4 regions of the Methylobacterium sp. AC315 genome follow, and region 1 is predicted to be linked to each of the others. Evidence: predicted binding sites of a transcription regulator. Region 1 holds the regulator's gene; each other region holds the start of a gene.

Region 1 (7,586 bases):
GAGCAGCACGCCCTCATCGCCGTCGATGTAGGTGATCTTCGATTCGCACGAGGCCGTCGAGGTGAAGCCCGGATCGAAGGTGAAGGCGCCGGTCTTGGCGTAGAGCTTGCCGATGTCGATGACGTCCGGGCCGATCGTGCCGGACTTGACCGGCAGTTCGATCTCCTTGCCGTCCACGGTGATGGTGCTGGATGCGCTCATGGAACGTGGACCCTTCTCTGGCGACGTGGCGGATGCCGGCCTCGGGCTGCCCGAGTCGACCCCGGGGCCGGAGCACGCCGCGCGTTATGTTGCGGGTGCTCACAGGCCATGGGTTACCCAAACGGCAGTGCAGCAGCAACGGGGTCGGTGACAACCGACCGCCATCGCCAAGCAAAATCCGGTACCAAGCGAAATCCGGGCCGAGGCGCGCAGTTCCTTCCCGCCCGCTCAGCCCTGCGGCACCTGATCGGCGAGGCGCGCCAGGGTCTCGGATCGTCCGAGCACCGCCATCACGTCGAACAGGGGCGGGGAGGTGGTGCGGCCGGTGAGTGCGGCCCGCAGGGGCTGGGCCACCTGCCCAAGCTTGCACCCGGCTGTCTCCGCATACTGACGCACCGCACCCTCGGTCGCCGCCGCGCTCCACTCGGGCAGCGACTGGAGATCCGGCAGCACCCCAGCCAGACGCGCCCGGCCCTCGTCGGACAGGAGCGTCCGGGCCTTGTCGTCGAGCACCAGGGGACGCTGGGCGGTGAGGTAATAGGCGCTGTCGAGCAGTTCGATCAGTGTCTTGGCCCGCTCTTTCAGGCCCGGCATGGCCTGGATCAGCTGGTCCTTGAGGGCTGGCTGGAGCGTCGCCGGGAGGCCGCGCTCCGGGCCGACGTTCGGCAGGATCGTCTCGAGCGCGGCGACCAGATCCGCATCGGCGCTGCCTCGGATGTAGAGTCCGTTGAGGTTGGCGAGCTTGGCGAAGTCGAACCGCGCCGCCGAGCGCCCCACTGCGCGGAGATCGAAGGCCGTGATCATCTCGTCGGTGGAGAACACCTCCTGGTCGCCGTGGCTCCAGCCCAGGCGCACGAGGTAGTTGCGCAGCGCCTCCGGCAGGTAGCCGAGGTCGCGGTAGGCCTCGACCCCGAGCGCCCCGTGGCGCTTCGACAGCTTCGCCCCGTCGGCGCCGTGGATCAGCGGGATATGGGCCATCCTGGGGATGTCCCAGCCGAGCGCAGAGAAGATCTGGCTCTGCCGGGCCGCGTTGGTGAGGTGGTCGTCGCCGCGGATGACCTGGGTGACGCCCATGTCGTGGTCGTCGACCACGACGGCGAGCATGTAGGTCGGCGTCCCGTCCGAGCGCAGCAGGACGAGGTCGTCGAGATCGCGGTTGGCCCAGGTCACCCGCCCCTGCACGGCATCCTCGACCACCGTCTCGCCCTCGATGGGCGCGCGCAGCCGGATCACCGGCCTGACCCCGGCAGGAGCCTCGGACGGGTCGCGATCGCGCCACCGCCCGTCGTAGCGCGGGGCCCGGCCCTCGGCTCGGGCGGTCTCCCGCATCTGCGTCAGTTCCTCCGCGGAGGCGTAGCAATGGTAGGCGCGGCCGGCGGCCAGCAGCTCCTCGGCGACCGCGCGATGGCGCTCGGCGCGGGCGAACTGGAAGACCACGTCCCCGTCCCAATCGAGGCCGAGCCAGGACAGGCCGTCGAGGATCGCGTCGATCGCGCCCTTGGTCGAGCGTTCCCGGTCGGTATCCTCGATGCGCAGCAGCATCTTGCCGCCGGTGTGGCGGGCGTACAGCCAATTGAACAGCGCCGTGCGGGCACCGCCGATATGGAGGTATCCGGTGGGCGAGGGGGCGAAGCGCGTGACGACGGCTGAGGACATCGGGCCGATATGTTCGGGGGCGAAGGGCGACGGGGCGGTGCAGGGCGTCAGGGCGGCGCCCGTCGCACGGCGTGGCGCCCGTAGCACGAAGCGTCCGCTGTAGCACGGGCCGACGGGTGCGTTAAGAATCCCCGGCCGGGACTTGAGTCGTCCGGCACGGGGCGGGGCGGATGCGGCGGATCGGCGCGAGGCTGGCGGGCGGCGCGGTGGCGCTGGCCGGCACGCGCCCGGTCTCGATGCCGGCGCTCCGCGGCTGGCTCGCCGATGGGCTCACCCGGGAGGTCGAGCAGCGCCGCCTGTTCCCGTGGCTGGCGGTGGCGTTCGGCGCCGGGATCCTGGTCTTCTTCGGGCGTGCCGACGGGACGCCGTTCCTCGCCGCCCCCTTGGCAGGAGCGGCGCTCGCCCTCGCGCCGGCGCCGTTCCTGGGTGCGCGGCCGGGGGCACTCGCCCTTTGCCTGGCGCTGACAGCCGGCTTCCTGGGCTTCGCGGCGGCGACCTGGCGGGTCTCGCAGGTGGCGGCGCCGATCCTCACCCGCACCACAATCGGGCCGCTGACCGGGATGATCGAGGGGCTGGACGAGCGCGAGGTCGGCGCCCGGCTGGTGATCAGGGTCGAGAGCTTCGCCGGGCTCGAACCCGCTTTGAGGCCGCTTCGGGTGCGGGTCTCGTTCCGGAAGGCGCCATCCCTGCGGCCCGGGGACTCCATCGTCGCGACGGCAAGATTGCTGCCGCCGCCCGAGGCGGCACGACCGGGCGGCTACGATTTCGCCCGGGATGCCTACTTTCAGGGACTCGGCGCGGTAGGCTCGCTGATCGGGGCGATCACGGTTCGAGAGCCGCCCACCCCGCCACCTCTGCGCCTGCGACTGGCAGCCTTGCTGGACGAGGCCCGCAACGCGCTGACACGCCGGATCGCGCAGGCCGAGGGCGGGCAAGCGGGGGCCGTGGCGGCGGCCCTGGTCACGGGCAAGCGCGGCCTGATCGGACCGGCCGCCAACGATGCGCTCCGGGCGGCGGGCATCTATCACGTCGTTTCCATCTCGGGCCTCCACATGGTGCTGGCCGCCGGCGTGGTGTTCTGGCTGGTGCGGGCCGTCTTGGCGCTGGTGCCGTATTGCGCGCTGGTCTGGCCGATCAAGAAGATCGCCGCCGGGTTCGCGATGCTGGGCGTCACCGCCTATTGCGCATTCTCGGGCTGGGACATCGCCGCCGAGCGCTCGCTGATCATGACGCTGATCATGCTCGGCGCGATCCTGGTCGACCGGCCGGCGCTGTCCATGCGCAACCTCGCGCTGGCCGCCCTGATAGCATTGGCGCGGGAACCCGAGGGCCTGCTCGGACCGAGCTTCCAGATGTCGTTCGGGGCGGTGGCCGGGCTGATCGCCTGCGCGCGGCTGATCGACGGACGCCTGTTCCAGCGTCCCGGGGCGGGGCGGATCGAGCGGTTCGTCGGCACCGGCCTCTCGGCCGTGACAGGCACCCTCGCGACGACCCTGGTGGCACAGGTCGCGACGGCGCCGTTCGCGACCTACCATTTCCAGACGGTCCAGCCGTTCGGGCTGATCGGCAACGCCCTGACCCTGCCGCTGGTCTCCCTGGTCGTGATGCCGGCGGCGGTGATCGGGATCCTGGCCTATCCCTTCGCCCTGGACCGGCCGATCTGGTGGCTGATGGGACAGGCGGTGGGCGGCATGCTGGCGATCTCCGAATGGATCGCCGGCTTCAATCGGGCCGTCCTGGTGCTGCCGGCCTTCGGCACCGGCGCGCTGATGCTGCTGGCGGCCGGGCTGCTGCTGGCGACGCTGCCGGTATCGCGGCTGCGCTGGCTGGCCCTGCCGCCCGCCCTGCTCGGGCTCGGCCTCGCCGTCGTTCCGGAGCGATTCGACCTGTACGTCGACCGGCAGGGCGGTGGTGCGGCCGTGCGTGGACCGGACGGAGTCCTGTGGGCCCTCGGCAATCCTTCGGCCTTCGTGATGGAGCAGTGGCTGAAAGCGGATGGCGACGGGCGATCGGCGAAGGCGGTGATCCAGGCTTCGTCGGCTGTCGGACGGTGCGACCGGCTCGGCTGCACCGCAAGCCTGCCGGACGGCCGCGCCGTCGCCCTGGTCCGCGACCGGCGCGCCTTCACGGAGGACTGCGCCCGGGCGGCCCTGCTGATCTCGCGGCTCGCGGCGCCGCCCACCTGCACGGGGCCGCTGGTGATCGACCGCCGGGTGCTCGCCGAACGAGGCGCCGTCGCACTCCGGGCCGACCGGGATGGCTTCACGGCACGCTATACCCGCGACACGGGCCGTACCGTGCCTTGGCGGGCATCACCGGCTTCGCGGCCATCGCCTGTCCCACAACCGAAAGTGGTAACGCCCTCCGAGCCGATCCCGGCCGAGGCCGACGTCGCCGGTTCCGAGGCCGCGCCCGGCGACGCGCCGGCCGAACCCCTTCAGTAGCGGCGGACGAGGCTGACGAGCCGGCCCTGGATCTGGACCCGGTCGGGCCCGAGCACGCGGGTCTCGTAGGCCGGGTTGGCGGCCTCCAGGGCGATCGAGGAGCCCCGGCGGCGGAGGCGCTTGAGCGTCGCCTCCTCGTCGTCGATCAGCGCCACGATGATGTCGCCGGTATTGGCCGTATCCTGCTTGCGGATCACCACGAGATCACCGTCCAGGATGCCGGCATCGACCATCGAGTCGCCGCGGACCTCGAGGGCGTAATGCTCGCCGCCGGCCAGGAAGTCCGGCGACATGGTGATGGCGTGGCTCTGGTTCTGGATCGCCGAGACCGGCGTACCGGCCGCGATCCGGCCCATCACGGGGATCGAGATGGCGCGGCCGCCGTCGTCGATCATCCGGGCGGTCGCCGGCTGCGCCGGCAGCTTGGACTTCCCGCCCTCGACCACGCTCGGGGTGAAGCGGCGGGGCTCCGCGGGTGGAGCAGCCGCCTGGGACAGGCTCTCGGGGATGCGGATCACCTCGATGGCGCGCGCCCGGTTCGGCAGGCGGCGCAGGAAGCCGCGCTCCTCGAGGGCCGTGATCAGCCGGTGGATGCCCGATTTGGACTTCAGATCGAGGGCGTCCTTCATCTCGTCGAACGAGGGCGGGACGCCACATTCCTGCATGCGGCTCTGGATGAAACGCAGGAGGTCCAGCTGCTTGCGCGTGAGCATCGACGGGGGACTCGCGGCTTGGAGGACCGCATCGATGCGGTCGCGGAAACAAATCACGAACACGTTAAACGTTCCGCAAGTGTTCCGCAAGCGTGATCGGCCGAGCTTGATCGATCGGCGATGTGCGGATGCGGCCGTTGTGTGCCGTGACGCGGTCGCGCCGCCATGGCAGAACCGGTCTGGCCGGATCGGCACGATCCCGGGCCAGCCTCGGTGACCCGAATCGCCGGAGTGGTCCATAGGCTGGGACGGTCAGAGTGGCGCGGCGGGCCGCTCACGTCTGCCCACGGCACCTTGCCCGGACGACAGACATAGATCGCATGGACGCCGCATCATCCGACATCGCCGAGACCGGCAGCCGCGTGAAGCGCCTGAGAGTGGCGACCGCGGCCGCCCATGATCAGCTCGACCGGCGCATCATGGCGGCAAAGCCGTTCGCGAGCCTGGAGCGCTACGCGCTGTTCCTCCAGATCCAGTACAGGTTCCATGCGGTCGTCGATCGAGTCTATCGCGATGGCGCGTTCGCCCATGTCCTGCCCGATCTCGACGGCAGGCGCCGACTGCCCTTGATCCAGCAGGATCTGCGCGATGTCGGAGCGCCCGTCCCTGACGGCGCGTCCGAGGAACATCCCGGGACGATCGAACCGGCGCAGGGATTGGGCTGGCTCTACGTCGCCGAGGGCTCGAATCTCGGGGCGGCCATCCTGCTCAAGGAGGCCCGGGCGCTCGGCCTGTCGGAAACCCACGGTGCGCGCCATCTTGCCGGACATCCCGAAGGACGCGGGTTGCATTGGCGGCTTTTCACGGCCGCCCTCGACCGGGTCGAACTCCGGGAGGCCGGGGAGCAACGCGTCGCCGCGGGGGCGACGGAGGCGTTCCAGTTCGTGCGTCGGCTGGTCGGGGACGTCTTCGAGGACTAACGGCGCCGCCACCCGGTCGGATCGTTCCGCCGTCCTGGCGCAGCAACAAAGCCTGTCACGCGCGCCGTCCACCGCCGAGTCGAGCGATGACCGGTCGCGGACGCTTGGAACGGCGTCTCGGGCGACAAACGAATTGACTGGGCAAGCGGCGCCGTTTCAATGCGCCGAGGTGCTTGCCCCGGTCGGCGGGGCAGGCGGATCGTCCCGGCGGCTTCGAGACTGGGCTGGAATTGGGCTTGGGATGACGAGGATGCGACGCGCGGCTCTTCTGCCCATCGGTGCCGGGGCCGTCGGCCTGGCGCTGGCCGGCTGCACCACCGGGTTCTCGTATATCTCGCGCAACTACGTGGCGCTCACCCCGCAGGTGGTCACCATCGGCTGCAAGGAGCCCTACGAGGTCTACGACAACCGGCAGGTGCGCCGGATGCTCGTCGTCTCGAACGCCCTGCGCGAGTACACCGGCTGCAATCTCAGCGAGGTGCGGATCGATCCCGATCCGGCCGCGACCCGGGTGAAGCGCTTCCGCACCGCCGCCCGCGCCTATCTCGACGAGACCGTGCGGGAGGATTGCCGGATCACCGGCGAGACGGTGTTCGATCCGCAGAAGAGCGAATTCACCTACGCCTGCGACGCGCCGATCGAGAAGCGGGGCACGGTGGTGCCGCGCCTGCCGGGCCGCAATCCGGGCTTCATCCAACAATGATCTGAGCCGCCCGCGCCGGCCCCGAGACCGCCCGGTCAGGCGCCCGGCTTGGGGAAGGTGCGCTCGGCCGCATCGCCGGCCGCCGCCAGCAGGGCGCGGGCGAAGGCCCGGGCCTCCGCCCGGTCCAGCACGATCGCCGCGGTGACCGGGCCGCCGCCGAGGTCGGCGAGGGCGAGTTCGAGCCGTACCCCGTCCGGCATGGCGCTCGCCTGGAGGCTCCAGCCGCCCCCCCGATCCGTGCTCTCCGTCATGACATCCCTCCCGGCTGCCGGACCCGAGACAACGCCGCAGGCTCCGGCCGGAACGGCCCTGGCCCGGGACTGTTCCCGCGTCGCGCCGCACCCGACTTCCCTGCCCCGCGGATCCGAGTTCCTCAAGAGCGCCGGCCCGACCGTGGCGATCGCCGGGGTCGGCGCCCTCGACGGGGTCGGCCTGCTCCGGAGCGATTGACGCCGGCGCCTCGATGATGTCTCCCCCGGGCGACCTGACACGGGGAGTCGCGACACATGCAAGAGATCTGGTTCCGCACCGGCGAGGCCACCGTCCTGGCCGCCGACGGGCAGTACACCGACGCCATGCCCGAGGTGCTGATCGGCTCGGTACGGGGACCGGTGGGTCAGGCCTTCGCGTCGATGATGGGGCAGGTCCAGGGCCACACCCGGATGTTCGTGGTGCGCGACCTCAACCAGCTCGTGCGCCCCGCCACGATGATGACCACCAAGGCGACGATCCACACGGCCGAGTATGTCGAGCTGCTCGGCGGCGTCGTCCAGGCCGCCACCGGCGACGCGATCGTGGATTGCATCATCGAGGGCGTGCTGCCCAAGGACGGTCTCGACGAGCTGTGCATGATCGTCATGATCTGGCTCGACCCGCGCTGCGCGGAGGACGACAACCTCGACCGCAAGGACCTGTACCGCACCAACTACGAGGCGACGAAGCTCGCCAT
Region 2 (7,586 bases), on a different contig from region 1:
ATAGGGGACTGGATGGTCTGTTTCCGCGGGGGGAACGGAGATGCCGGATCCTTACAGTTCGGCGGTGCTCAGCGCCAAGCTTCACGGGTTCTACGCGTCGCTGGTGGCCAATCCGAATGCGGCCGACCCGCGCGTCACGGCGGCCTTCGCGGCAGTTCTCCGGGAGCCGTTCGCCGGCCCGGTGCCCTGGTCGATCCTCACCGCGCATGTCTGGCGATCTCAGGATCGCGGCCCACTCTACGTGACCACCCCGGTCGACGACCCCGCCTTCCTGTATCAGGATGTGCTGGTCGCCCTCGACGCAGCACGCGGCATCAATATCGGCCAGCCTAGCCTGCACGCCCTCTGCCTCGATGCGCTCGCGCCCCGGCCCGGGGAGACCGTGGTCCGGGTCGGGACCGGCAGTGGGTATTATACGGCGCTCCTCGCCCATCTCGTGGGGCCGGACGGCCTCAATGCCGGGGCGCCGCGCCCGGCCCGTGCCTGGCTCGACGCACTGCGGCCGGCGGGCCGACTTCTGTTCCCGCTCCAGGCCGCAAACCGCCGGGGCGGCATGCTTTTTCTGCGCCGGGCCACGGGTGAGGCAGCTTGGCCGGCCCGTTTCGTCTCCATGGCGAGCTTCATTCCCCTCAAGGGCATGCCGGAGGCGGGCGAAGTAGGCTTGTCCAATGCTTTCGCCCAGGGTCCCCTCGCGGCGGTTCGTTCAATCCACTTCGACGCGCCGCCCGATGCAAGCTGCTGGCACGATGGCGGCGATTGGTGCCTCTCGACCCATGACGCGTCCCGCGGCTGGTGCCTCGTGCTCCATATCGGAACTGGCACAACGTGCAGGCTTTTAGGATGACGCTCTCATTAGGCGAGCACGGCTAACTGGCCAGAAACGCGGCCGGTCCCGATCTTTGCCTCCGCGTGGCGCGAATGGCTCTCAGCGCGCAGATCTCCGACACGGATGCAGACCGCTTGGCGCCTCTCGCTCACCGGAACGACGTCCAAGCTCAGTTCGTGCAGAGCCCAGTAAAGACGCACGCCAGCGTCATGGTCAGCGTCCTGCTCGATAGTAGGCGAAAGCCCCGGGGCACGCGGATCGAAAGGGGCGCCCTTCAGCGCGCCCGGGCCACGCAGAAATCCACGGCTCCGTTGAGGGCGGCCTTGACCGGACCGTCCGGGAAGACGTCGAGGGCGGCGCGGGCTTGGGCGCCATACTCGTGGGCGCGGGCCACCGTCTCCTCCAGGGCGCCGTGCCGCTGCAGCAGGTCGAGGGCGGTGCCGAGGTCATCCTCGCCGATCTCACCCTGCTGCAGGGTCCGCCGCCAGAAGCCGCGCTCGCCCTCGCTGGCCCGGCGGTGGGCCAGCACGATCGGCAGGGTGATCTTGCCCTCGCGAAAATCGTCGCCGACATTCTTGCCGAGGGCAGCCGAGGTGCCGCCGTAATCGAGCACGTCGTCGATCAGCTGGAAGGCGATGCCGAGGTTCATCCCGTAGGCGCGGGCCGCGACCTGCTCGGCCTCCGGCCGGCCGGCGAGCACCGGCCCGACCTCGCAGGCGGCGGCAAACAGCTCGGCGGTCTTGCCGCGGATCACCGCCAAGTAGGCGGCTTCGTCGGTTTCGAGGTTCTTGGCGTTGGTGAGCTGCATCACCTCGCCCTCGGCGATCACCGTGGCGGCGGCGGACAGGATGTCGAGCGCCCGCAGGGAGCCGACCTCGACCATCATCCGGAAGGCCTGGCCGAGCAGGAAGTCGCCGACCAGCACCGAGGCCTCGTTGCCCCACTTGATCCGGGCGGCGACGCGGCCGCGACGCATGTCGCTCTCATCGACCACGTCGTCGTGAAGCAGGGTCGCGGTGTGCATGAACTCGACGCTGGCGGCGAGCTTCACGTCGCCGTCCGACGGGTCGGCGTAACCGCAGAGCTGCGCGCAGGCGAGCGTCAGGATCGGGCGCAGCCGCTTGCCGCCGCTGGCGATCAGGTGGTTGGCCACCTCCGGGATCATCGCCACGTCGGATCCGGTGCGCGACAGGATCGTGGTGTTGACCCGCGCCATGCCGTCCGCCACCAGCGCGACGAGGTCGTTCAACCCCGCCTCGGTCTCGGGCTTCGGATTCTCGATGGAGAGGGCCATACCCAAGATCCGCGACCTCCAGTCCGGTTCCCCCGCAGGGGGCGGGCGATCCCTTCGCACGCGCCTCGCGGCGCCGCAACATCGGCGCAGAGAGGATATGGTGCGAAGGGAATGCGCAGCGAACGCGACGAATGCGCCGGACGACCGGCATCCTTCGAAGAATTGCGATGATCGTGCTGATTTCCGCGAATGATCCCGTGCTGATCGGCTTTGCCCGCACGGTGCTCGAGGCGGCCGAGATCCCGGTCCTGGTGGCCGACACCCATATGAGCGTGATGGAAGGCTCGATCGGGGCGTTCGGTCAGCGCCTGATGGTTCCGGGCGATTGGGCGCCCCAGGCCCGCCGGTTGCTCAAGGATGCCGGGCTCGCGCACGAGTTGCGTGACCCGTGAGCCCGGAGCCCGATGCCTTCCTGGGCGGGATTTTGCGCCTGCACCAGCCGCCCCGCGGAGCGCACCGGGCCGGGACCGATGCGGTGCTGCTCGCCCGGCTGCTGGTCCCGGCGCCGGGGGAGCGGTTGTGCGATGTCGGCGCCGGGACCGGCGCGGTGGGTCTGGCCTGCGCGGCGCTTCATCCCGGAACCTGCCCGACCCTGGTGGAGCGCGACCCCGAACTGGCCGGGCTGGCCCGGGCCAACGCCGTCCTCAACGGCATCGCGGCTTCGGTGATCGAGGCCGACGTTCTGGCGCCGGCGGCCGAGCGCCGCGCCGCCGGGCTGGAGCCCGACAGCGTCGACCTCGTCCTGACCAACCCGCCGTTCTTCACCGCGGGCCGCCACCGCCCCTCCCCGCATCCCGGCAAGGCGACGGCACACACGTTTCCCGAGAGCGGCCTGGACCTCTGGATCCGCGCCTGCACGGCGGTCCTGCGACCGGGGGGCCGGCTCGGGCTGATCCACCGGGCAGACGCCCTACCGGCCTGCCTCGACGCCATGAAGGGCCGCTACGGCGGGATCGCGATCCGCCCGGTCCACGCCCGGGCCGAGGCGCCGGCGATCCGGGTGCTGATCGCCGGCATCCGGGGCAGCCGCGCGGCTCCGAGCCTGCTGCCGCCGCTGGTGCTGCACGGCCCCCAAGGCTTCACGCCCGAGGCCGAGGCGCTCCACCGGGGCGCGCCCTGGCCTCGGGCGTGAAAGGCCGTCCGGTCAGGCCGCGAGGGCCGTCGGCACCGCGTCGTCGATGCCGAGAAACCGCTCGACGGCCGGCAGATCCGAGAATCCCAGAAACTCTGGGCGCAGCGGCTCGGGCAGCCCGTCGAAGTTGAGCCCCGGGAACGTGTCGGGATGCGGGTAGAGCTGCCACTCAGCCCCGGGCTCGACCGGCGGGAACAGGATCGCGACTTTCTCGTCGCCCAGGCGCACGATCCGGGTCGGGCTGTACGACAGGGTCTCGATGCTCCAGCCCAGATGATGGTCCCGGCGGGCCTTCAGGGTACGGCGGCGCGTCGTGCGATGCATGGCGGTCTCCTGCGGGTTTGAGCGTTCGAAACTTCAGGCGGCGCTGCGGCGGCCGGTGCGCTTGGGCCAGCCGAGCGCCACGAGGCGCGCCTTGGCGTAGTCGCGGACCTCGTCGCGGGTGCCGGGCGGCATCGCCGCCAGGATCGCTTGGGTGGCCCCGTCGAGCATCAGGTCGGTCACGTCGTTGATCGTCTCGGCACCGTCGATGCGGCGCTTGAGGTCGCCCTCGGCCTCGGTGACCTCGTCGAAGGGCTGGGCCTCCTCGAAATCCTCGTCCACGGCCCGGACCGTGGGCAGGTGGGCGCGGAACTCGTCGGCCTCCTCCTCCGAGTAGACCAGGCCGTGCAGTTCGATCAGCTTGAGGATGACGCGGTCCTTCCCGCGCTTCTCCGCCATGGCGTAGACGTAGGCCGCCTGCTTGCCCGAGACGCGGTAGTTCACGTTGACCAGCGCCTCGCCCATCGACCACTCGACCCGGTCGGCGGCTGGCTTCGCACCGGATTTGGCACCGGGCAGGCGCCCGGTGACCAGCAGCACGGCCTCGTCGCGCTCGGCGCGGATGATCGTCGGCGGCTCGAACACGATCCCGGCCTGGGCGGCGATCCGCTCCAACGTCTTGTGGTAGATGACCGCCGTGCCCTGCACGCGCCAGACGTTGCCCCCGAAGGGCTCCCCGTAACGCACCAGGATGTCGGCGATCTGCTTGTCGGCGGTTCGCATGCGGGGCTCGTTCCGGTGAGAGGCAACCGCGTCATCCACAGCTTTCTACGGCGACGCTCTTTTGTTCCTGTTTTGTTTCATCGTATATGCGGGATCGCGGCGGCGTGCGCAAGGGTCGGGGTCTGCTGTCCGCGGAAATCAGACGGGGCTGCGTCAGTGCGTGCGGGGGCGTCGCAGGACGCATCCAGGGGCTCGGTTTGCCGCGGAGGCGGTGATGGCGCGGGCGTTTCGGATTTCGTTTCGCGGCTCAGGATGGCGACGGGTCCGGGCTCCATCACCCTGTGCCAATCCAACCGCCTCATCTCGGAGCGCCCGCGTCAGGATGCGGGGTTAGGCGGGAGAACGTTCGGGTTCGCGATGATCCTCGCCATCATCGCAAGACCAGCCTAGCAAGTACGGGCCCGGATCTGATCCGATCATGCATGGGACCAATGCTTTCGACCCGTGCCGGCCTTTGGATGGCTGCCGGCCCTTCTGGTCAGCGGCCCTCTTCTGGCCGCCCGGCAACTCGAGTTCAGGGTGAGGACCAGACTGTCGTAGCCCGACCAGATTTTTTTCTTGACTTAGAGTGCGCTCAAACCCGCAGCATTCTTAGCGTCGTGATGAGAAGATATTCGTGAAGATCGGAGAACTCGCGAGGCGTTCGGGATTGTCTGCCCATACGATTCGTTACTATGAGCGGATCGGGCTACTCCCCTATGCTGACCGAGATCAGTCAAACCAGCGTGATTACGACGCGTCTATCCTAGCGTGGATCGCATTCTTAGATCGTCTCAAGACGACCGGTATGCCGATCCGGGACATGCTGCGATACGCAGCATTGCGCGAGCGTGGCGTCATCACTGAGGCTGAGCGCTGTGATTTGCTGTGGGAGCACCGCGAGTGCGTCCGCGCGCATGTGGCCGATCTGCAAGCCTGCCTTCTCGTCCTCGACACCAAGATCGCCGGCTACGCCGGCTCTGACGGGAGGACGCAGGCGTATGACACGACAACACCGCAACGGCGACGAAAGCCGGCTAGAGCGCGGGCAGCGAGCACTCGCTGAGATCGACGGCCAAGCAGGAGAGAAGGTCGTCGCCTCGCTCGCAGAGATCGCCCCTGACTTTGCGACCTACCTTATCGAGTTCCCTTTCGGCGATATTTACAGCCGCCCCGGCCTAGAACTACGTTCCCGCGAGATAGCCACTATCGCGGCACTAACGGCGATGGGCAATGCAGCACCACAACTTAAGGTACACATAGAGGTAGGCTTGAATGTCGGCCTCTCGTGTGAAGAGATCACTGAAGTCATCATGCAGATGGCCGTTTATGCAGGCTTTCCAGCAGCATTAAACGGATTATTCTCAGCCAAAGAAGTGTTCGCGGCGCGTTCGACAGCCGAGCCTTGTGACCCAGGGGCCTGACGCCGCCTTCGTCATCGACAACGGCGCATCGTCGGTCAGGCGGGTCGACCTGACCGGCCATTCGACAAACGTTGCACAGGGCTTCGATGGCGCACCAGTCGCGCGTGGCCGGGCTCGGGACGGCAACCTACCGGTAGACGTATGGGGATCGGCCAGCAACTACAGGGTAGTCATCGATCCAAGACGGTAAGTGTAGCGATCGGGTCGCATCGCTTGACTCTCACGGCCGCTTGCAAGGGGCGAGGAGGGAGCGCCTCGGTGATATCCACTTCGACGCCTCTTTGGTCCAAAAGCAGACAGGCGGAAATCCGCTCAGCCACGCCGTATTGGCGGGTCGATGCCGGCCCCTGATGGCCATCCATCGAGCGGCAGGTTCGGCGGCTCTACGCCTTTCGAGGTCACTCAACGGCCGTCGTGAGGACTTGGGGCGGGACAGCCGGTTCCGGCGCGGGCTGGGCCACGAACATCTTGCCCGTGGCAAAAGCAGCCGCGTTGACGATGCCCATGGTGAAGAGCCCAGCCGCGAGGGCAACAAACATCCACGCGGGGCCGAGCCCGAGGATAGCCGCGATCCAGGCGCCCCCCAGCGCCACCCCCATTCGGAAGACGCTGGCTGTGAGCGGCCAGCCGACACGGCCTGCACCTTGGGCCGCGAAGTAGAGAGCAAGGCCGGCCCCGAAGAACCCGTAGAACGGTCCGACGATGCGTAGATAGGAGGAGCCCGTAGCCAACATGGCCGGATCACCCCCGAACAGACCGAGCCAAGCTTCAGGATACAGGGCGGCCGCAACGCCGATGGCCTCCGTCAGAAGACCGGCCACGATGGCGCCGGTGAGCGCAGCCTGACGGGCGCGGGCCTGCAGTCCGGCGCCGAGGGCGGTGCCGACGATGGCGGCAATGGGCGAACCGAGCCCGAACACGAGGGGGACCAGCAGGTATTCCAGCCGGGCGCCGGTTCCATACCCGGCAACCGCGGCCGGCCCCGCCGTCCCCACGAAGCCCGTCGCGGCGATGACCGTGACGTTCGACGTGATACTGGCGATGCCGGAGAGCAGGCCGACGCGCAGGATCTCGCGGGACGGCGCCCAGGTAAGCCTCGGGAGGCGCCGGCTCGGGTGCAGAACGCCGCGGCCAGACCAAATCGAGGCGGCGAAGACGGCGGTGCCGGCGGCGTAGTAGGCCGCGAAAGCGACTCCGCCGCCCACGACCCCGAGCTTCGGGAACGGCCCCCAGCCGAAGATCAGCGCCGGCGAGAGAGGGATCAGCACGATGGCTCCGGCGCAGGTGACGCCGGCCGGGAGGGCCATGTTGCCGGTACCGCGGATCACGGCCGCCAGCGCGTTGAACAGCCAGATCAGGACCGCTCCGCCGAGCACGACGTTCGCGTAGGCCGTCGCAGCCCGGAGCGATTCCCCCGTGCCGCCCATCGCGGCGTAGAGGCGCGGTCCCAGCGGCAGCGCGAGCAGACTGGTCACGAGACCAAGTCCGAGGCCGATGGCGACAGCGTGCCAAGCGACGAGGCTGGCCTCCGCCTTCCGGCCGGCGCCCAGGGTACGCGAGACCGCCGACTGGATGCCGCCGCCCATGCCGCCGGCCGACAGCATCTGGACGAGCATGACGACCGGGAAGACGAGGGCCATGCCGGCCAGGGCGTCGGTGCCGAGCTTCGCGACGAAGTAGGTCTCGATCAGGCCGATGGAGGTCTGGACGACCATCACCACGACGTTCGGCCCGGCCATCCGAGCCAGGGTCGGCACGAGCGGCGCTTCGAGCAGGCGACGCGTTCGGATGTCCATGGCAGAACCCTCACGGCCTCACGGATTTCAGCGCGGGCACGATGGCCGATACGCCACCGGCCGGCGGATCGCCGTCGAGAACGGCGCGGTC
Region 3 (7,586 bases), on a different contig from region 1:
GGCGGCCGCTACCTCGCGGTGGTGCAGGGCGGCGGCGCGCTCCCGGCGCTGATCGTGCGCGTCGACACCCGCACCGGCACCGCCCAGGTCCGGCCGGTCGGGGCCGAGGCGCCCGCGGGCCGGAGCTTGGAGCTGTGGTATGTCGGCGCCGAGGGCCCGAAGCCGCTCGGCCTCGTCGGGGGCGGTGCGACCCGGGTGACCCTGCCGCAGGGCGCCGCGCCGGACGGGGTGCTGGCGGTCTCCGTGGAGCCTCCGGGCGGCTCGCCGAGCGGCCAGCCCACGGGACCGGTGGTCTATACCGGCAAGCTGATCGCCGAGTAGCAACAGTGAGGAACCCGCAGCGCCGGAGCGGCGCCGCGGGTGGGTCGGATCACGGAATCCGGATCAGGGGGTCAGCACGGCGTTGATCACGTGGATCACGCCGTTCGACTGCATCACGTTCGGGATCGTCACCGTGGCGGTGTTGCCCTTCACGTCGGTGATCAGGACCTTCTTGCCCTGCACCGCCACGGCGAGCGGCTCGCCCTCGACCGTGGTGAGCTGGCCCTGGCCGCCGCCCTTCTTGACCAAAGCCACCAGGTCCTGCGCGGTGTAGACGCCCGGGACGACGTGGTAGGTCAGGATCTTGGTCAGCGTGGGCTTGTTCTGGGGCTGCACCAGGCTCTCGACGGTGCCCGGCGGCAGCTTGGCGAAGGCGGCGTTCGTGGGCGCGAACACCGTGAACGGGCCGGGGCCGCTCAGCGTCTCGACGAGGCCGGCGGCCTTCACGGCGGCGACCAGGGTGGTGTGGTCCTTGGAGTTGACCGCGTTCTCGACGATCGTCTTGCTGGCATACATCGGCGCGCCGCCGACCATCGGGTTCTTGGCGTAGGCCGCGCCGGTCGCACCGAGGCCGAGGGTCAGAGCGAGGGCGACCGCCCGGGCCGCGCGCCGGCCTCCGATAACGTTGAGCATCCTGGTGTTTCCTTCCCTGAGGTATCCCGGGATCGAGCGAGGACCGGGATTACGTCGCCGCTTACGGGTCCTCGGGCGGAAAGGTTTCGCAGGATCTGAATATCCGCCCGGGTCCAGGGGCATGGTCCGGCCGGGCATGAAAAAACCGCCCGGCGGTGGCCGGGCGGTTCGCCGTCCTGGCGGACGGGATGGCGGAGATCCGGGCTCCCCACCGCCTGCGCGGTGGGAACCCGGATCTCGGTTCGATCAGGACTTGTCGATCAGTACTTGCGGACCAGGGCGGTCGGGACCGGCGAGACCGGGGCCGGCGAGTACAGCGGCACGATCAGGCGGAGCCAGCCGTCCGTGGAGTAGTTGCTGCGGGTGCGGCCGAATGCGGTGGTGTACTGATCTCCGGTCACGACGTCGCGGGCGACGTAGGCCTGCACGGTGAAGACCTTGAAGTCGTAGCCGATCAGGCCGCCGATGGCGAAGCGACCGCGGTTACCGGCCGCCGCGCTGTACTGGCCGATGTCGAAATTGTAGGTGCCGTAGGCGACGGGACCGATCTCGAAGTTACCGAACTTCTTCGTCGCGGTGAGGTCGAAGTTCAGGGCGTCGGACAGGTAGAACGCGCCAAGGGTGGAGCCAACACGACCGCCGAAACGGCCGGGCGAGTCATAGATGTTGGCGGTCAGGTTACCGGTGATGTTCCAGCCGTCGCCGGTGTAACTGGCAGCGACGCCCATGCGGTAGGTGTTAGAGGAGAGCTGCGGCAGCACCGGGGTGCCAATCGGGCTGACGCCCGTCCGAGAAGTGGGGTTGGCTTGGAAACCGCCGGCGAAGAGCGAGCCGCGATCACCGTTGAGGTCGTTCAGGTACGCGCCGCCGAGCAAGCTGACGCCGAAGTTGTTGCCGAGGTCGAACGCCCAGATGCCGCCGACGAAGGTGCCGACGTTGATCGAGATGTCCTTGTTGCGCACGCCAGCCGGGTTGCGGGTGAAGGCGAACACGGTCGGGGGGGCGACGAGCAGCTCGATGCGGCCGCCGAGCGGCACCAGCGGGGTCGACCAGACCAGCACCGGGATGTTGACGGCCGTGTCAGCCGAGAACTGATTGTCCTGGCGGCGGAAGGTGAAGGTGTTGAGCGCGTAGATACCCTCGGGCAACGGCGCGCCGGTGGCAAGGCCGACCTGCTCGCCCGGAATGGTCGTGGTCTGCGCCTGAGCGATCGTCGAGGTCATGCCGACCGTGAGCGCGACCGCGCCGGCCGCGAGCCAGTTCTTCATCATTGTTTCTGTCCTTCCCAAGGTCTCAAGGCTTCCGTCCCGCATTCGGCACTACCCTGCCGGTCTGCTCGCTATTGGCGGCTGCCGACTTCCGGTGTGCCGAGCGCCCCCACGGAGCCCGCCCGTCTCAACGCCAATGACTATTCTACAGAGACCTGCGGAATGACAGTGGAATGCCGGTCGAAGCGGCAAAACCGGCCGAACCGTTGCGCAAAAGACGCATTTTTGCGGCGATGCAACACAGTCCCCAGGATTGAATAGCGGGCGGGCGGCCGGCAAAATATCGTTGAATGGTCAAGCTGTTGCCCGGGACCTCCCGGCACTTTGGCGGGAGAATCCGGCAAGCAGGGGTGGGTGAACGGGCATTCGTCCCAGCCGGGCGCCGAACCCGGAAACCCCGCTCCGGACGGCCGATCCCCGGCCGAAGACGGGCGGGAGCCGACCGAATCACGGGGCGCTGAGGCGGTCCCGAGCGGATTTTCGGGCCGCACCGGGCAGAATCTGCCGCCTCGAGCCCGGCCGGCGCCTATTCGGCGGCGGTGCGGCGGCCGGATTGCGGGGCCGGGCGACGGGCCAGCACCTCGCGCAGGAACCGGCCGGTATGGCTCGCCTTCGAGCGGGCGATCTCCTCCGGGGTGCCGAGCGCCACCACCCGGCCACCGCCGTCCCCGCCCTCGGGCCCCATGTCGATCACCCAGTCGGCGGTCTTGATCACTTCGAGATTGTGCTCGATCACCACCACCGTGTTGCCCTGGTCCACCAGCTCGTGGAGCACCTCCATGAGCTTGGCCACGTCGTGGAAGTGCAGCCCGGTGGTCGGCTCGTCGAGGATGTAGAGCGTGCGGCCCGTGGCGCGCTTCGACAGTTCCTTGGACAGCTTCACCCGCTGCGCCTCGCCCCCCGACAGGGTGGTGGCCTGCTGGCCGACATGGACGTAGTGCAGGCCGACCCGCTTCAGGGTCTCGAGCTTCTCGCGGATCGCCGGGACCGCCTTGAACAGCTCGGCCGCCTCCTCGACGGTGGAATCGAGCACGTCGGCGATGGACTTGCCGCGGTACTTCACCTCCAGGGTCTCGCGGTCGTAGCGCTTGCCCTTGCACACGTCGCAGGTGACGTAGACGTCCGGCAGGAAGTGCATCTCGATCTTGATGACGCCGTCGCCCGAGCAGGCCTCGCAGCGCCCGCCCTTCACGTTGAACGAGAAGCGCCCCGGCTGGTAGCCCCGGGCCTTGGCCTCGGGCAGGCCCGCGAACCAGTCGCGGATCGGCGTGAAGGCGCCGATATAGGTGGCGGGGTTCGAGCGCGGCGTCCGGCCGATCGGCGACTGGTCGATGTCGATGACCTTGTCGAGATGCTCCAGCCCCTCGAGTCTGTCGTACGGGGCCGGGTGCTCCAGCGCCCCGTTCAGCTTCTTTGCGACGGCCTTGTACAGGGTGTCGATCACCAGGGTGGACTTGCCGCCGCCCGAGACGCCGGTGATGCACGTGAAGGTGCCGAGCGGCACCTCGATATCCACGTCCTTGAGGTTGTTGCCCCGGGCGCCGAACACCCCGAGCTTGCCCTTCCGGCTCTTGCGCCGCGCGGCCGGGGTGCGGACCGCCATCGCGCCGGTGAGGTACTTGGCCGTGAGCGAGGCCGGGTTGGCCAGCACCTCGGCGGGGGTGCCCTGGGCGATGATCTCGCCGCCATGGATGCCCGCACCCGGGCCGACATCGACCACGTAGTCGGCCTGCAGGATCGCGTCCTCGTCGTGCTCGACCACGATCACCGAGTTGCCGAGGTCGCGCAGGCGCTTGAGCGTGCCGAGCAGCCGCTCGTTGTCGCGCTGGTGCAGGCCGATCGAGGGCTCGTCCAGCACGTAGAGCACGCCGGTGAGCCCGGAGCCGATCTGCGAGGCCAGCCGGATGCGCTGGCTTTCGCCCCCCGACAGGGAGCCGGAGCCGCGGGCCAGCGTCAGGTATTCGAGGCCGACATCCACCAGGAAGCTGAGCCGGTCGCGGATTTCTTTGAGAATTCTGACCGCGATCTCGTTTTGCTTGGCCGTCAGCTTCTCCGGCAATTCGGAGAACCAGCGATGGGCTTCCGAAACGGACAGCGCCGTCACGTCGCCGATATCGGCCATGGCGACCTTCACGGCCAGCGCCTCGGGCTTCAGCCGCTTGCCGCCGCAGGACGCGCAGGGCGTCTCGCTCATGAACCGGCCGATTTCCTCCCGCACCGCGTCGGACTCGCTCTCCTTGTAGCGGCGCTCCAGGTTCGGGATCACGCCCTCGAACGGCTTGTTGACCGCATACTTGCGCAGGCCGTCGTCGTAGGCGAAGCGGATCGCCTGCTTGCCGGAGCCGTACAGAACGACGGCGCGGGCCGCCTCCGGCAGGCTCTGCCAGGCCACGCTCGTCTTGAAGCCGTAATGCTCCGCCAGCGCGTCCAGCGTCTGGCCGTAATAGGGCGAGGTCGATTTCGCCCAGGGGCCGACCGCGCCGCGCTTCAAGCTGAGCGCAGGGTCCGAGATCACCAGTTCGGGGTCGATCCGCATCTCGTGGCCGATGCCGCCGCAGGTCGGGCAGGCGCCGAACGGGTTGTTGAACGAGAACAGCCGCGGCTCGATCTCCGCGATGGTGAAGCCCGAGACGGGACAGGCGAAACGCGACGAGAACGTGATCGTCCGGGGCTCCTCGCCCTCCGGCGCGTCGGCGAACACGATCTCGCTGATGCCGTCGGCGAGTTCCAGCGCGGTCTCGAACGAATCCGCCAGCCGCGCGGCGATGTCGGGCCGCACCACGATCCGGTCGACGACCACGTCGATGTCGTGCTTGAACTTCTTGTCGAGCTTGGGCGCGTCGTCGATCGCGTAATATTCGCCGTCGACCCGCAGCCGCTGAAACCCTTTCTTTTGGTACTCGGCGATTTCCTTGCGGTACTCGCCCTTCCGGCCGCGGACCACCGGGGCGAGCAGGTACAGCCGGCTCTTCTCCGGCAGCTCCAGCACCCGGTCGACCATCTGCTGGACGGTCTGGCTCTCGATCGGCAGGCCGGTGGCCGGGGAGTAGGGGATGCCGACCCGCGCCCAGAGCAGGCGCATGTAGTCGTAGATCTCGGTCACCGTCCCGACGGTGGACCGGGGGTTCTTGGAGGTGGTCTTCTGCTCGATGGAGATCGCCGGCGACAGCCCGTCGATCTGGTCGACATCGGGCTTGGACATCATCTCCAGGAACTGGCGGGCATAGGCCGAGAGCGATTCGACGTAGCGGCGCTGCCCCTCGGCGTAGATCGTGTCGAAGGCGAGCGACGACTTGCCCGAGCCCGACAGCCCGGTGAACACCACGAGCTTGTCCCGGGGGATCGTCAGGTCGACGTTCTTGAGGTTGTGCTCCCGGGCGCCCCGGACCGTGATCACCCGCCGGTCGGCGGCGCTCGGCGGCGCGGCGTCGAACAGGGCCTCCAGCTTGGCGTCGACGGCGGCCTCCGCGGCCGCGCTCCGGCTGCTGCCCGGGCGGACGGGGGCGGGGGCCTCGGCCTTCTTCGTACGCGCGGGCTTGTTCGTCCGCTCAGGCTCGGCCGGAACCGCCTCGGCCGGCGCTTTGGCGGACGACGCCTTCACGGGAGACGGTTTGGGGGCGGCTTTGCTGGCGCCGACGCGGGGTCCGACTCGGGTTCCGGCTTGGGCTTTGGCCATGAGGGCGGCGGTCTTTCGAGGCGTCGACGCGGTCGGGGCTGGCTTTGCGCGCGGGTCAGCCGCCGCACCCGCTCATGTCGAGCCCGGAGCGGTCGACGGCAAGGTGAGGCCGGCGGGACGCAGGCCCGACATGCAACGCCATTGCTAGAACGAAACGCGTACGCCGGCAACCGCTCGCCGGAAGCCTGTCGTTTCGCGGCCGAAAAGACGGGATTTCCAAAGGGCCTGCGGCCCTTTGGCGGGGTGTCGGGGCAGGCCCCGACAGCAGGGCGCTGCCCTGCACCCGCAAAAGGTCCGGGACCTTTTGGATCCGGGACTTCACGCGTCGGCGTTGCGCGCCATGAAGGTGGCGGGGGTGCCGTCCTCGGGGTTCACGAAGATGATGTCGGTGGGGGCCCGCCGCGGGGTGTCGATCGACAGGAACGTCACCGGCTCGCCCGGGGCGATCTCCGGCATCGCGTGCACCGTGCCCGTCTCGAAGAACAAGAGCTGGCCGGGGCCGAACGGTGTGAGGTTCGCGGGGTCACCCAGCCAGACGGTGCCGCGTCCCGACAGGCAGTACAGGTACTCGTCGCAGGTGGCGTGATAGTGCGGCGGGGTCGGGCGGTAGACCCGGAACACCCGGGCGCTCGCCGCCGCCCGGTCGGTCAGGTAGGTGTCGACCAGGAGCGTCCGCGCGCTGTCGGGCAGCGCCGCCGCGAGCGCCGCCACGTCGAAGATTCCGGTGCCCGTCCCGGTCATGGCGCCCGCCTCACGACGCAAAACCTTCGAGCACGATCTTGCCCTTGGCGCGCCCGCTCTCGATCAGCGCGTGCGCCCGCCGCAGGTTCCGGGCGTCGATCCGCCCGTAATGCTCGCCCAGGGTCGTGCGCAGGCGCCCCGCATCCACCAGCCGGGCGACCTCGTCGAGGAGCGCGCCCTGGGCGGCGATATCGGAGGTGCCGAACATCGAGCGGGTGAACATGAACTCCCAGTGCAGCGACAGGCTCTTGCGCTTGAGCAGCGCCACGTCGAGCTGCGCGGGATCGTCGATCAGGGCGAACCGGCCCTGCGGGGCGATCAGCGTCGCGATCTCGGCGAGATGCGCGTCGGTGTTGGTGGTCGAGAACACGAGGCCCGGCGCGCCGAGGCCCAGGGCCGCCACCTCGGCGGAGAGCGGCTTGGCATGATCGACCACGTGGTGGGCGCCGAGATCCCGGCACCAGACCGCCGTCTCCGGCCGGGACGCGGTGGCGATCACGGTGAGGTCGGTGAGCTGCCGGGCGAGCTGGATCGCCACCGAGCCGACGCCGCCCGCCCCGCCGACGATCAGGATCGCCGGGGCGGCGCCCGGCACCGGTTTCTTGGCGTCGAGCCGGTCGAACAGGGCCTCCCAGGCGGTGATCGCGGTGAGCGGCAGGGCGGCGGCCTGCGCCCAGTCGAGGCCGGCGGGCTTGTGCCCGACGATGCGCGCGTCGACGCAATGGAATTCGGCGTTGGTCCCCGGCCGGGTGAGGTCGCCCGCGTAGAACACCGCGTCTCCGACCGAGAAGCCCTCGGCCTCGGCACCCGTGGCGAGAACGGTGCCGGCGGCGTCCCAGCCCAGGACCTTGACCCCGCCGGCCTCGGGCTCGGCCCGCACCCGGACCTTGGTGTCGACCGGGTTCACCGAGACCGCCTCGACCTTCACCAGCAGGTCGCGGGGGCCG
Region 4 (7,586 bases), on a different contig from region 1:
GGATCGGCGTCGGCTCGGTGTAACCCGCCGTCTCGACGGCGTTGAGGACTTTTTCGCTCAGTCCCAGGTCGGAAAAAGGCATCTGCGTTCAGTAACCGTTGCGCGCCCGGCCGGCGCGGTGGACACCGTCGCGGCAACGGCTCGGGAGGGCTCACGTAAGGCGCACGAACGCACCCGTGGCCGCGGGGCGCATGGGCGAGTCAGTTAGGGGCTTGGCGCAGCTTGTCAATCTCGCAATGCGCGCATCGGGGTCCCGCACACAGCCGATCAGGGCTGGTGACGGTCCAGGGCGGGCAGGAGGCAGGGGTCGAGACGTGTCGCCCGAGCGGCGCCGGCCGGCGCGAGCGAGCCGGTCGTCTCAGGATCGGCCGGAAGCCCGTGTCCGGCCAGGGCGAGCTGCCCCGGCGCGGGGCCGGCCTGGCTCAAACGGGCGAGCTGGTGAGTCGCGGCCAGGGCGAGCAGACCCACGACGGCCGAGATGCGCAGCGCCCAGGCCAGGGATCCTGTGGGCCGGGCCGTTCGGCTCGGGCCCGGATGCGCCGGTACGGGCCTGTCCGACTCGGCGGCGGGTCGGCGAGTCCCGAAGGGCTTCTGACTCCGCTCGGCGGGCGGGAGCATGGTCTGTCCTTCTCGGTCCGGCGTGCGGCCGGCGACGGTCGATCCGGGACGGTTACCACCCCATGGTTAACCGCCGACTTACGCGGGACGGCACGAGCAAGCGCTCACCGTACCAGAATAAAACGGTGTCCCCGGCGCCCCCGCGGAAGAGCCCGACTTGCGCCGGGCCCGAATCGGACAGCTCCCGGCGTCTCCTGATAATGAAGCCCGACTAATCTTCAGACTTTGCTCAAACGCCGTTGCAGCTTCTGATACACAGTCCTTCGCCGAGGACAGGGATCTTCGCGCTTAACCTTCACCTTTCGTTGACGAGATCGGGCTAGTCTCGGCGGGCTTGTTGCAGGAAAGCGACAGACCCGCCGACCGAGAGCGCCTAGAAGGCAGCCGGCTCAAGCCAACCCCAGGACCCATGGCACCATGAAAAAAGTTCTTCTTGCATCGACCGTTCTCGCCGGCATGACTGTCGCCGCTTCCGCGGCCGACCTGCCGCGTCGCGCTGCGCCGCCGCCGGTGTTCACGCCGGTGCCGGTGTTCACCTGGACCGGAGCCTACTTCGGCGTGAATGCCGGCTACGGCTTCGATGCCAGCAGCCGCAACACCGCCAGCTACGGCCTGCCGGCCGGCTCGCTGGTCAATTCGCCCGCCACGAACGCCATCGTCAGCGTCGGCAACCGCAGCAACAACGACGGTTTCACCGGCGGCGCCCAGATCGGCTACAACTACCAGTTCACCCCGGGCTCCGGCATCGTGGTCGGCTTCGAGGCTGACGCCCAGTACGTCGACTTCGCCCGCCGCGCCAACGTCACCCAGAACTACGGCATCGCCGGCGCCCCGGGCTTTGCGTTCTCGAACCCGCGCGCCTTCGTCGCCACCAGCGGCAACGGCCTCGACTACTTCGGCACCGCCCGCGGCCGCCTGGGCTACGCCTTCGACCGGACCCTCGTGTACGCCACCGGCGGTTACGCCTACGGCTCGGGCCAGGACGACCAGAACTTCGCTGGCCGCAGCTTCCGCAGCAGCTTCCGCACCGGCTACGCCGTCGGCGGCGGCATCGAGTACGCCCTGCCCACCGACTCGTTCCTGAACTTCTTCAAGTCCTCGGCCGTGACCCTCAAGGTCGAAGGCCTGTACGTGAACCTGGACCGCCAGAAGAACACCGCCGGCGGCGTGTTCTACGGCAACCTGCTGGCCCCGAACGGCACCGCCTACCTCAACGGCGCCGCCGCCAACACCGAGTTTGCCGTCGTCCGCGCCGGCGTGAACTACAAGTTCGGCTCGTACTAAGATCGCACTTCGGCGCCGGCTTGGCCGGCGCCATCGTGACCCGGGGCCCGGCCGCAAGGTCGGGCCCTTCTGCGTTTTAGGACCACCGAGGCCCGGTGCGACAGGGGCGACAGGAACACCCGTCGCCGCCGGCGCCTTTCACGGTCGGCGCCCGGATGGCTCGGCCGCGCCGGAGCGATCCCGATGCGCAAGATCCGACTGATCACGTCCCGTCTGCTGCTGCCGCTGACTGTCCTGTCCCTGTCCGGACTCCCGGCTCCGGCTCAGGATGCCAGCGTGATCGGCACCAAGACTGTGCTGCCCGGGACCGGGCCGGGCACCTCCACCAGCGGGGAGGGCGGCGGCCGGCTGATGACGGCGGCCAGCGCCGAGGCCGCGGCCAGGCGCCAGGGCCTCAAGCCGGCGGCGTTCCTGGCCTCCAGGATGATCGGCGTGACGGTCCGCAACGCGGCCGGCGACAATGTCGGCACCATCGACGACCTGCTGATCGCCGATGGCGGTGCCCTGAAGGCGGTCGTGCTGGATGTCGGCGGCCCGCTGGGCCTCGGCAGCAAACGGATCGCCGTGGAGCCCGGCGCCCTCGTGCTGCGCCCGGGCGGGGAGCGGTTTTCGGCCGTTCTCAACATGAGCACCGACACCGTCGCGGCCGCCCAGCCCTTCGATCCGGCCAAGGCTATGGCGTCGGAGTAGCCTCGCCGGCAATCGCTTGACGCGGACGCGATCCAGGCGCTCCGACCCGAAAGCGGTCTGCAAGTCAGTCAGTGCGACCGTCGCGAAGCAACCCGGTATTGCGTTCCCCAGGTGTCGCGTTCCCCAGGTGTCGCGTTCCCCCGTGTCGCGCTTCCCCGAATCGCTTCGCTGCGGCCACGCTGAGGAAGCGTCGTTTTACGGCCGCCGTCGCCTCAGATATCCAGATCGACCCCGTCGGCGAAGGCGGCGCGCTCGCTGATGAAGGCGAAGCGGGCTTCGGGCTTGTTGCCCATCAGGCGCTCCACCGTATCGCCGGTGGATTCCCGGGCCTCCTCGAGGATCGCGACGCGCAGGAGCGTGCGCTTCTTCGGATCCATGGTGGTCTCCTTGAGCTGGGCCGGCATCATCTCGCCCAGGCCCTTGAAGCGCCCGATCTCGACCTTGCCGCTCTTGAACACCGTTTTGGTGATCCGCTCCCGGTCGGCGTCGTCCCGCGCATACACGACCTTCGAGCCCTGCTGCAGCCGGTAGAGCGGCGGGATCGCCAGGTAGAGGTGGCCGCGATCGATCAGCTTCGGCATCTGCCGGTAGAAGAACGTGATCAGCAGCGATGCGATGTGGGCGCCGTCCACGTCGGCGTCCGTCATGATGATCACCTTGTCGTAGCGCAGGTCCGCCTCACGGAAGGCCGCGCCGGTGCCGCAGCCGAGCGCCAGGGTGAGGTCCGAGATCAGCTGGTTGGCCCCGAGCTTGTCCCGGGAGGCCGAGGCGACGTTGAGGATCTTGCCGCGCAGTGGCAGGATCGCCTGGGTCGTCCGGTCCCGGGCCTGCTTGGCCGAGCCGCCGGCGGAATCGCCCTCGACGATGAAGATCTCGGAGTTGGCCGTTCCGGCGGCCGAGCAATCGGCCAGCTTGCCGGGCAGGCGCAGCTTGCGGGTCGCGCTCTTGCGGGCGACCTCCTTCTCCTGGCGCCGGCGCAACCGCTCCTCGGCCCGGTCGATCACCCAGTCCAGCAGCTTGTTGGCCTGGGCCGGGGAGGCCGCCAGCCAATGGTCGAAGGCGTCCCGCACCGCCGTCTCGACGATCCGCTGCGCCTCGACGGTGGCCAGCTTGTCCTTGGTCTGGCCCTGGAATTCCGGCTCGCGGATGAACACCGACATCATCGACGCGCAGGTCGCCATGACGTCGTCGGTGGTCACGGCCGTCATGCGCTTGGCCTGGTTCACGCGCTCGGCGTGCTCGCGCAGGCCCCGCAGCAGCGCGACCCGCAGGCCGGCCTCGTGGGTGCCGCCCTCCGGCGTCGGGATGGTGTTGCAGTAGGAATGCGAGAAGCCGTCCTCGGCGACCATCCAGGCCACCGCCCATTCGAGCGAGCCGTGGGAGCCGGGCTTGGTCACCTTGCCGGTGAACATCGCATCGGTGACCAGGTCCTTGCCCTCGATGTCCCGGGCCAGGTAGTCGCGCAGCCCGTCCGGGAACCGGTGCACCGCCTCGGCCGGTACGCCCTCCAGCCCTTCGAGCAGGGCGGGGGCGCAGCGCCAGCGGATTTCGACGCCGCCGAACAGGTAGGCCTTGGAGCGCGCCATCTTGAACAGGCGGCGCGGGTCGAACTTCAGGGAGCCGAAGATCTCGGCATCGGGGTGGAACCGCACCCGGGTGCCGCGCCGGTTCTGGACCCGTCCGACGAGTTCGAGGGCCCCCTGCGCGTGGCCGCGCGAAAAGGTCTGGCGGTAGAGGGTCTGGTTGCGGGCGACCTCGACTTCGAGGAGGTCGGACAGGGCGTTCACCACCGAGATGCCGACGCCGTGCAGGCCGCCGGAGGTCTCGTAGACCTTCGAGTCGAACTTACCGCCCGCATGCAGCGTCGTCATGATGACTTCGAGGGCCGACTTGCCGGGGAATTTCGGGTGCGGGTCCACCGGGATGCCGCGGCCGTTATCGGTGATCACCAGGGAGCCGGATTCCTCCAGCTCGACCTCGATGAAGCTGGCATGGCCGGCCACCGCCTCGTCCATGGAATTGTCGATCACCTCGGCGAAGAGGTGGTGCAGCGCCCGCTCGTCGGTGCCGCCGATATACATGCCGGGCCGGCGCCGGACCGGCTCCAGGCCCTCCAGCACCTCGATGTCGGAAGCCGTGTAGCCGGCCTCCGGCTCGGCCGCCGCGATGGCCGGGACCGAGGCCGATTCCACCAACCGCCGCCGCGGCTCCGCCGGACGCGGGGCAGGGGGCTTGCCGCCAGGCCCGAACAGGTCGCGCGCCGGATCGCTCACGCGCGGCCTCCGCGCGCACGGCGCGTCGGCCGGCTCGGCGTCGGGCAGACGGGCCTTTGGCGATCGGACCTGGGATCGTGCAGCATGCGCCTTCATCCCCGCATGATAGCGGAACAAAACAGAAACATCTAGAGGGTCCGGTGCGTCGCCGAACCGACCCATCATCGCATGCTGCGCCGCCGCGAGCGAGGGGCGCGGCCGGCGCGGCCGGCGCGGCGCGAAGGCGCCGTCATCGCCACGTTGCACAATCGTGGGTTAACGGTTTCTCCGCCGCCGCTCGGATCGGAACCGGGTGGCTCCGACCGCGTTCTGTCGGAAAAGAACTTGACCGTGGTCCGGGAGCCGCCGTCGATGAGCAACGCCGCTATCGAGGCCCGCCGCCTCACCCTGATCCGCTTTGAGCGAGCCGCCGGCACCGTATTCGGGTGCGAGGACGATGCGCCCTCGGTCGTTCCGCAGGCCCGCATCTTCGTGAACGGCCTGACCATCGCGTTGGCGACCGTCGCGACCGCGTTGGCGGCCACGATCACCTACCTGGCCTGAACGCGACGAACCGCGACGCTTTCTTCGCGGTTAGCGGGTCCGGCGCTCAGCCGGCCCCGGATTTCTTCGCCGTCGTCTTCTTGGCCGCTGGCTTCTTCGCGGCCGTCTTCTTCACCGCCGGCTTCTTCTCGCCCGCCGCCGCGCGCGCCGGCGCCTTCCGGGCCGAGCTGCGCTTGGCCGGCTTGCCGCCGCCCGACGCCCGCTTGGCGTTCACCAGCGCGATCCCCTCATCGAGGGTCAGCGCTTCGGAATTCATCGTCTTCGGCAGCGTCGCGTTGACTTCGCCATCGGTGACGTAGGGGCCGTACTTGCCGGCCTTGACCACGAGGTCCCGCCCACTCGTCTCGTCCTTGCCGAGCGGGCGGCCCGGATCGGCGGCAGCGCGGCCGCGGCCGCCGCCCTGCTCCTTGGCGACGATCAGGTCGATGGCGCGGTTGGCGCCGATCTCCAGCACGTCGTCGTCCTTGCCGAGGTTGGCGTACATCTTCCCGTGTTGAACGTAGGGACCGAACCGGCCGAGATTGGCCAGGATCGGTTCGCCGGTCTCGGGGTGGCGCGCCACCTCGCGGGGCAGCGCCAGCAGCGCCAGGGCCTTGTCGAGGCCGACCTCGGACGGCGAGAGCCCCTTGGGCAGCGACGAGCGCTTCGGCTTCGCGGCGTCCTTCTCGGTGGAGGCTTCGCCGAGCTGCACGAACGGCCCGAAACGCCCGTCCCGGATCGTCACCGGCATCCCGGTCACCGGATCGTCGCCCAGCACCCGGACGCCCGGCTGGCCACCCTCGCCCGAGGAGCCGTCGCCGTCGCCGTCGATCCCCGAGGCCGAAAGCTGACGGGTGTACTTGCACTCCGGATAGTTCGAGCAGCCGATGAAGGCGCCGAACTTGCCGAGCTTCAACGAGAGCTGGCCGGTGCCGCAGACCGTGCAGGTTCGCGGGTTCGCGCCGTCGCCCCTGTCGGGGAAGATGTGCGGACCGAGAAGGCCGTTGAGCGCCTCCAGCACGTCGGTGACGCGCAGCTCCTTGGTCTCCCCGATCGCCGCGGAGAAGTCCTTCCAGAAGTCGCGCAGCACCGCCCGCCAGTCGATCTCGGCGTTGGAGACCCGGTCGAGCTGGCCTTCGAGGTCGGCCGTGAAATCGTACTCGACATAGCGCCGGAAGAAGCTCTCCAGGAAGCCGGTGACGAGGCGTCCCTTGTCCTCCGGCTGCAGCCGCTTCTTCTCGATCTTGACGTATTCGCGATCCCGCAGGGTTTGGAGAACGGCGGCGTACGTGGACGGCCGGCCGATCCCGAGCTCCTCCATGCGCTTGACCAGGCTCGCCTCGGAATAGCGCGGCGGCGGCTCGGTGAAGTGCTGGGTCGAGGTGATACGCTCACGGGTGAGCGGGTCGCCGGCCTTCATCGGCGGCAGGCGCTTGCTCTCCTCGTCCTCCTCGTCGTCCTTGCCCTCCTGGTAGAGGGCCAGGAAGCCGTCGAACTTCACGACCTGGCCGGTGGCGCGCAGGTCGATCCGGCGCGGGCCGACGCTCGCCGCCACCTCCACGGTGGTGCGCTCCAGCTCGGCCGATTCCATCTGGCTCGCCATCGTGCGGGTCCAGATCAGGTCGTAGAGCTTGGCCTGCTCCGGCTCGAGGTGGCGGGCCACCATCTTGGGCAGGCGGCTCATGTCGGTCGGGCGCACGGCCTCGTGGGCCTCCTGCGCGTTCTTGGCCTTGACGCTGTACTTGCGCGGGACGTCCGGCACGTAGCGGTCGCCGAACTCGGTGCCGATGACCTTGCGGGTGTCCTGGATCGCCTCCGGCGCCATGTCGACGCCGTCGGTCCGCATGTAGGTGATGATGCCGACCGTCTCGCCGCCGACGTCCACGCCCTCGTAGAGGCGCTGCGCGACCCGCATGGTCTGCGCCGGCGCCATCCCGAGCTTTCGCGATGCTTCCTGCTGCAACGTCGAGGTGGTGAAGGGCGGCTGCGGGTGGCGCTTGGCGGGCTTCGCCTCGACGCTCGCCACCTGGAAGCTCGCGAGCTCGAGGTCGCGCTTGAACGCGGCGGCGTCGGCGCCGGTGCCGACATCGAGGCGCTGGATCCGCTTGCCGTCGGCTCCGACCAGGCGGGCCTCGAAGGTCGCGCCGTCCTTGGTGGTGAGGGTCGCGACGATCGACCAATACTCGCGCGGCTTGAAGC

What was found. Region 1 encodes LexA, which represses DNA repair genes until DNA is damaged. Its sites were predicted from a motif close to TGTTCNNNNTGTGTTCNG; they were not measured.
Region 2: AC0IY0_RS20670 (trna delta -isopentenylpyrophosphate transferase) is a predicted target of LexA. The motif match lies at 4,359-4,376, and genes of this name have one in related genera.
Region 3: uvrA (excinuclease ABC subunit UvrA) is a predicted target of LexA. The motif match lies at 6,044-6,061, and genes of this name have one in related genera.
Region 4: parE (DNA topoisomerase IV subunit B) is a predicted target of LexA. The motif match lies at 4,975-4,992, and genes of this name have one in related genera.

What each region holds. Positions count from the first base shown of each region.
Region 1 covers NZ_CEEDEA010000004.1:13,609-21,194, reverse strand. The annotation lists gene gltA (citrate synthase) at 1-201, opposite strand, end outside; gene gltX (glutamate--tRNA ligase) at 430-1,857, opposite strand; gene AC0IY0_RS07740 (ComEC/Rec2 family competence protein) at 2,028-4,301, shown strand; gene lexA (transcriptional repressor LexA) at 4,295-5,014, opposite strand; gene AC0IY0_RS07730 (biliverdin-producing heme oxygenase) at 5,335-5,934, shown strand; gene AC0IY0_RS07725 (hypothetical protein) at 6,185-6,637, shown strand; gene AC0IY0_RS07720 (hypothetical protein) at 6,673-6,888, opposite strand; gene AC0IY0_RS07715 (hypothetical protein) at 6,887-7,087, shown strand; gene fae (formaldehyde-activating enzyme) at 7,144-7,586, shown strand, end outside.
Region 2 covers NZ_CEEDEA010000014.1:30,683-38,268, forward strand. The annotation lists gene AC0IY0_RS20645 (protein-L-isoaspartate O-methyltransferase family protein) at 41-844, shown strand; gene AC0IY0_RS20650 (polyprenyl synthetase family protein) at 1,101-2,120, opposite strand; gene AC0IY0_RS20655 (putative signal transducing protein) at 2,288-2,512, shown strand; gene AC0IY0_RS20660 (tRNA1(Val) (adenine(37)-N6)-methyltransferase) at 2,509-3,252, shown strand; gene AC0IY0_RS20665 (hypothetical protein) at 3,265-3,576, opposite strand; gene AC0IY0_RS20670 (trna delta -isopentenylpyrophosphate transferase) at 3,610-4,296, opposite strand; gene AC0IY0_RS20675 (MerR family transcriptional regulator) at 4,913-5,341, shown strand; gene AC0IY0_RS20680 (carboxymuconolactone decarboxylase family protein) at 5,277-5,699, shown strand; gene AC0IY0_RS20685 (MATE family efflux transporter) at 6,098-7,495, opposite strand; gene AC0IY0_RS20690 (hypothetical protein) at 7,523-7,586, opposite strand, start outside.
Region 3 covers NZ_CEEDEA010000022.1:16,897-24,482, forward strand. The annotation lists gene AC0IY0_RS24310 (anti-sigma factor) at 1-321, shown strand, start outside; gene AC0IY0_RS24315 (fasciclin domain-containing protein) at 385-954, opposite strand; gene AC0IY0_RS24320 (transporter) at 1,215-2,225, opposite strand; gene uvrA (excinuclease ABC subunit UvrA) at 2,749-5,898, opposite strand; gene AC0IY0_RS24330 (cupin domain-containing protein) at 6,217-6,639, opposite strand; gene AC0IY0_RS24335 (zinc-binding alcohol dehydrogenase family protein) at 6,650-7,586, opposite strand, start outside.
Region 4 covers NZ_CEEDEA010000001.1:288,537-296,122, forward strand. The annotation lists gene AC0IY0_RS01320 (DEAD/DEAH box helicase) at 1-82, opposite strand, end outside; gene AC0IY0_RS01325 (hypothetical protein) at 268-618, opposite strand; gene AC0IY0_RS01330 (outer membrane protein) at 1,036-1,902, shown strand; gene AC0IY0_RS01335 (PRC-barrel domain-containing protein) at 2,086-2,592, shown strand; gene parE (DNA topoisomerase IV subunit B) at 2,805-4,865, opposite strand; gene AC0IY0_RS01345 (hypothetical protein) at 5,034-5,408, shown strand; gene topA (type I DNA topoisomerase) at 5,455-7,586, opposite strand, start outside.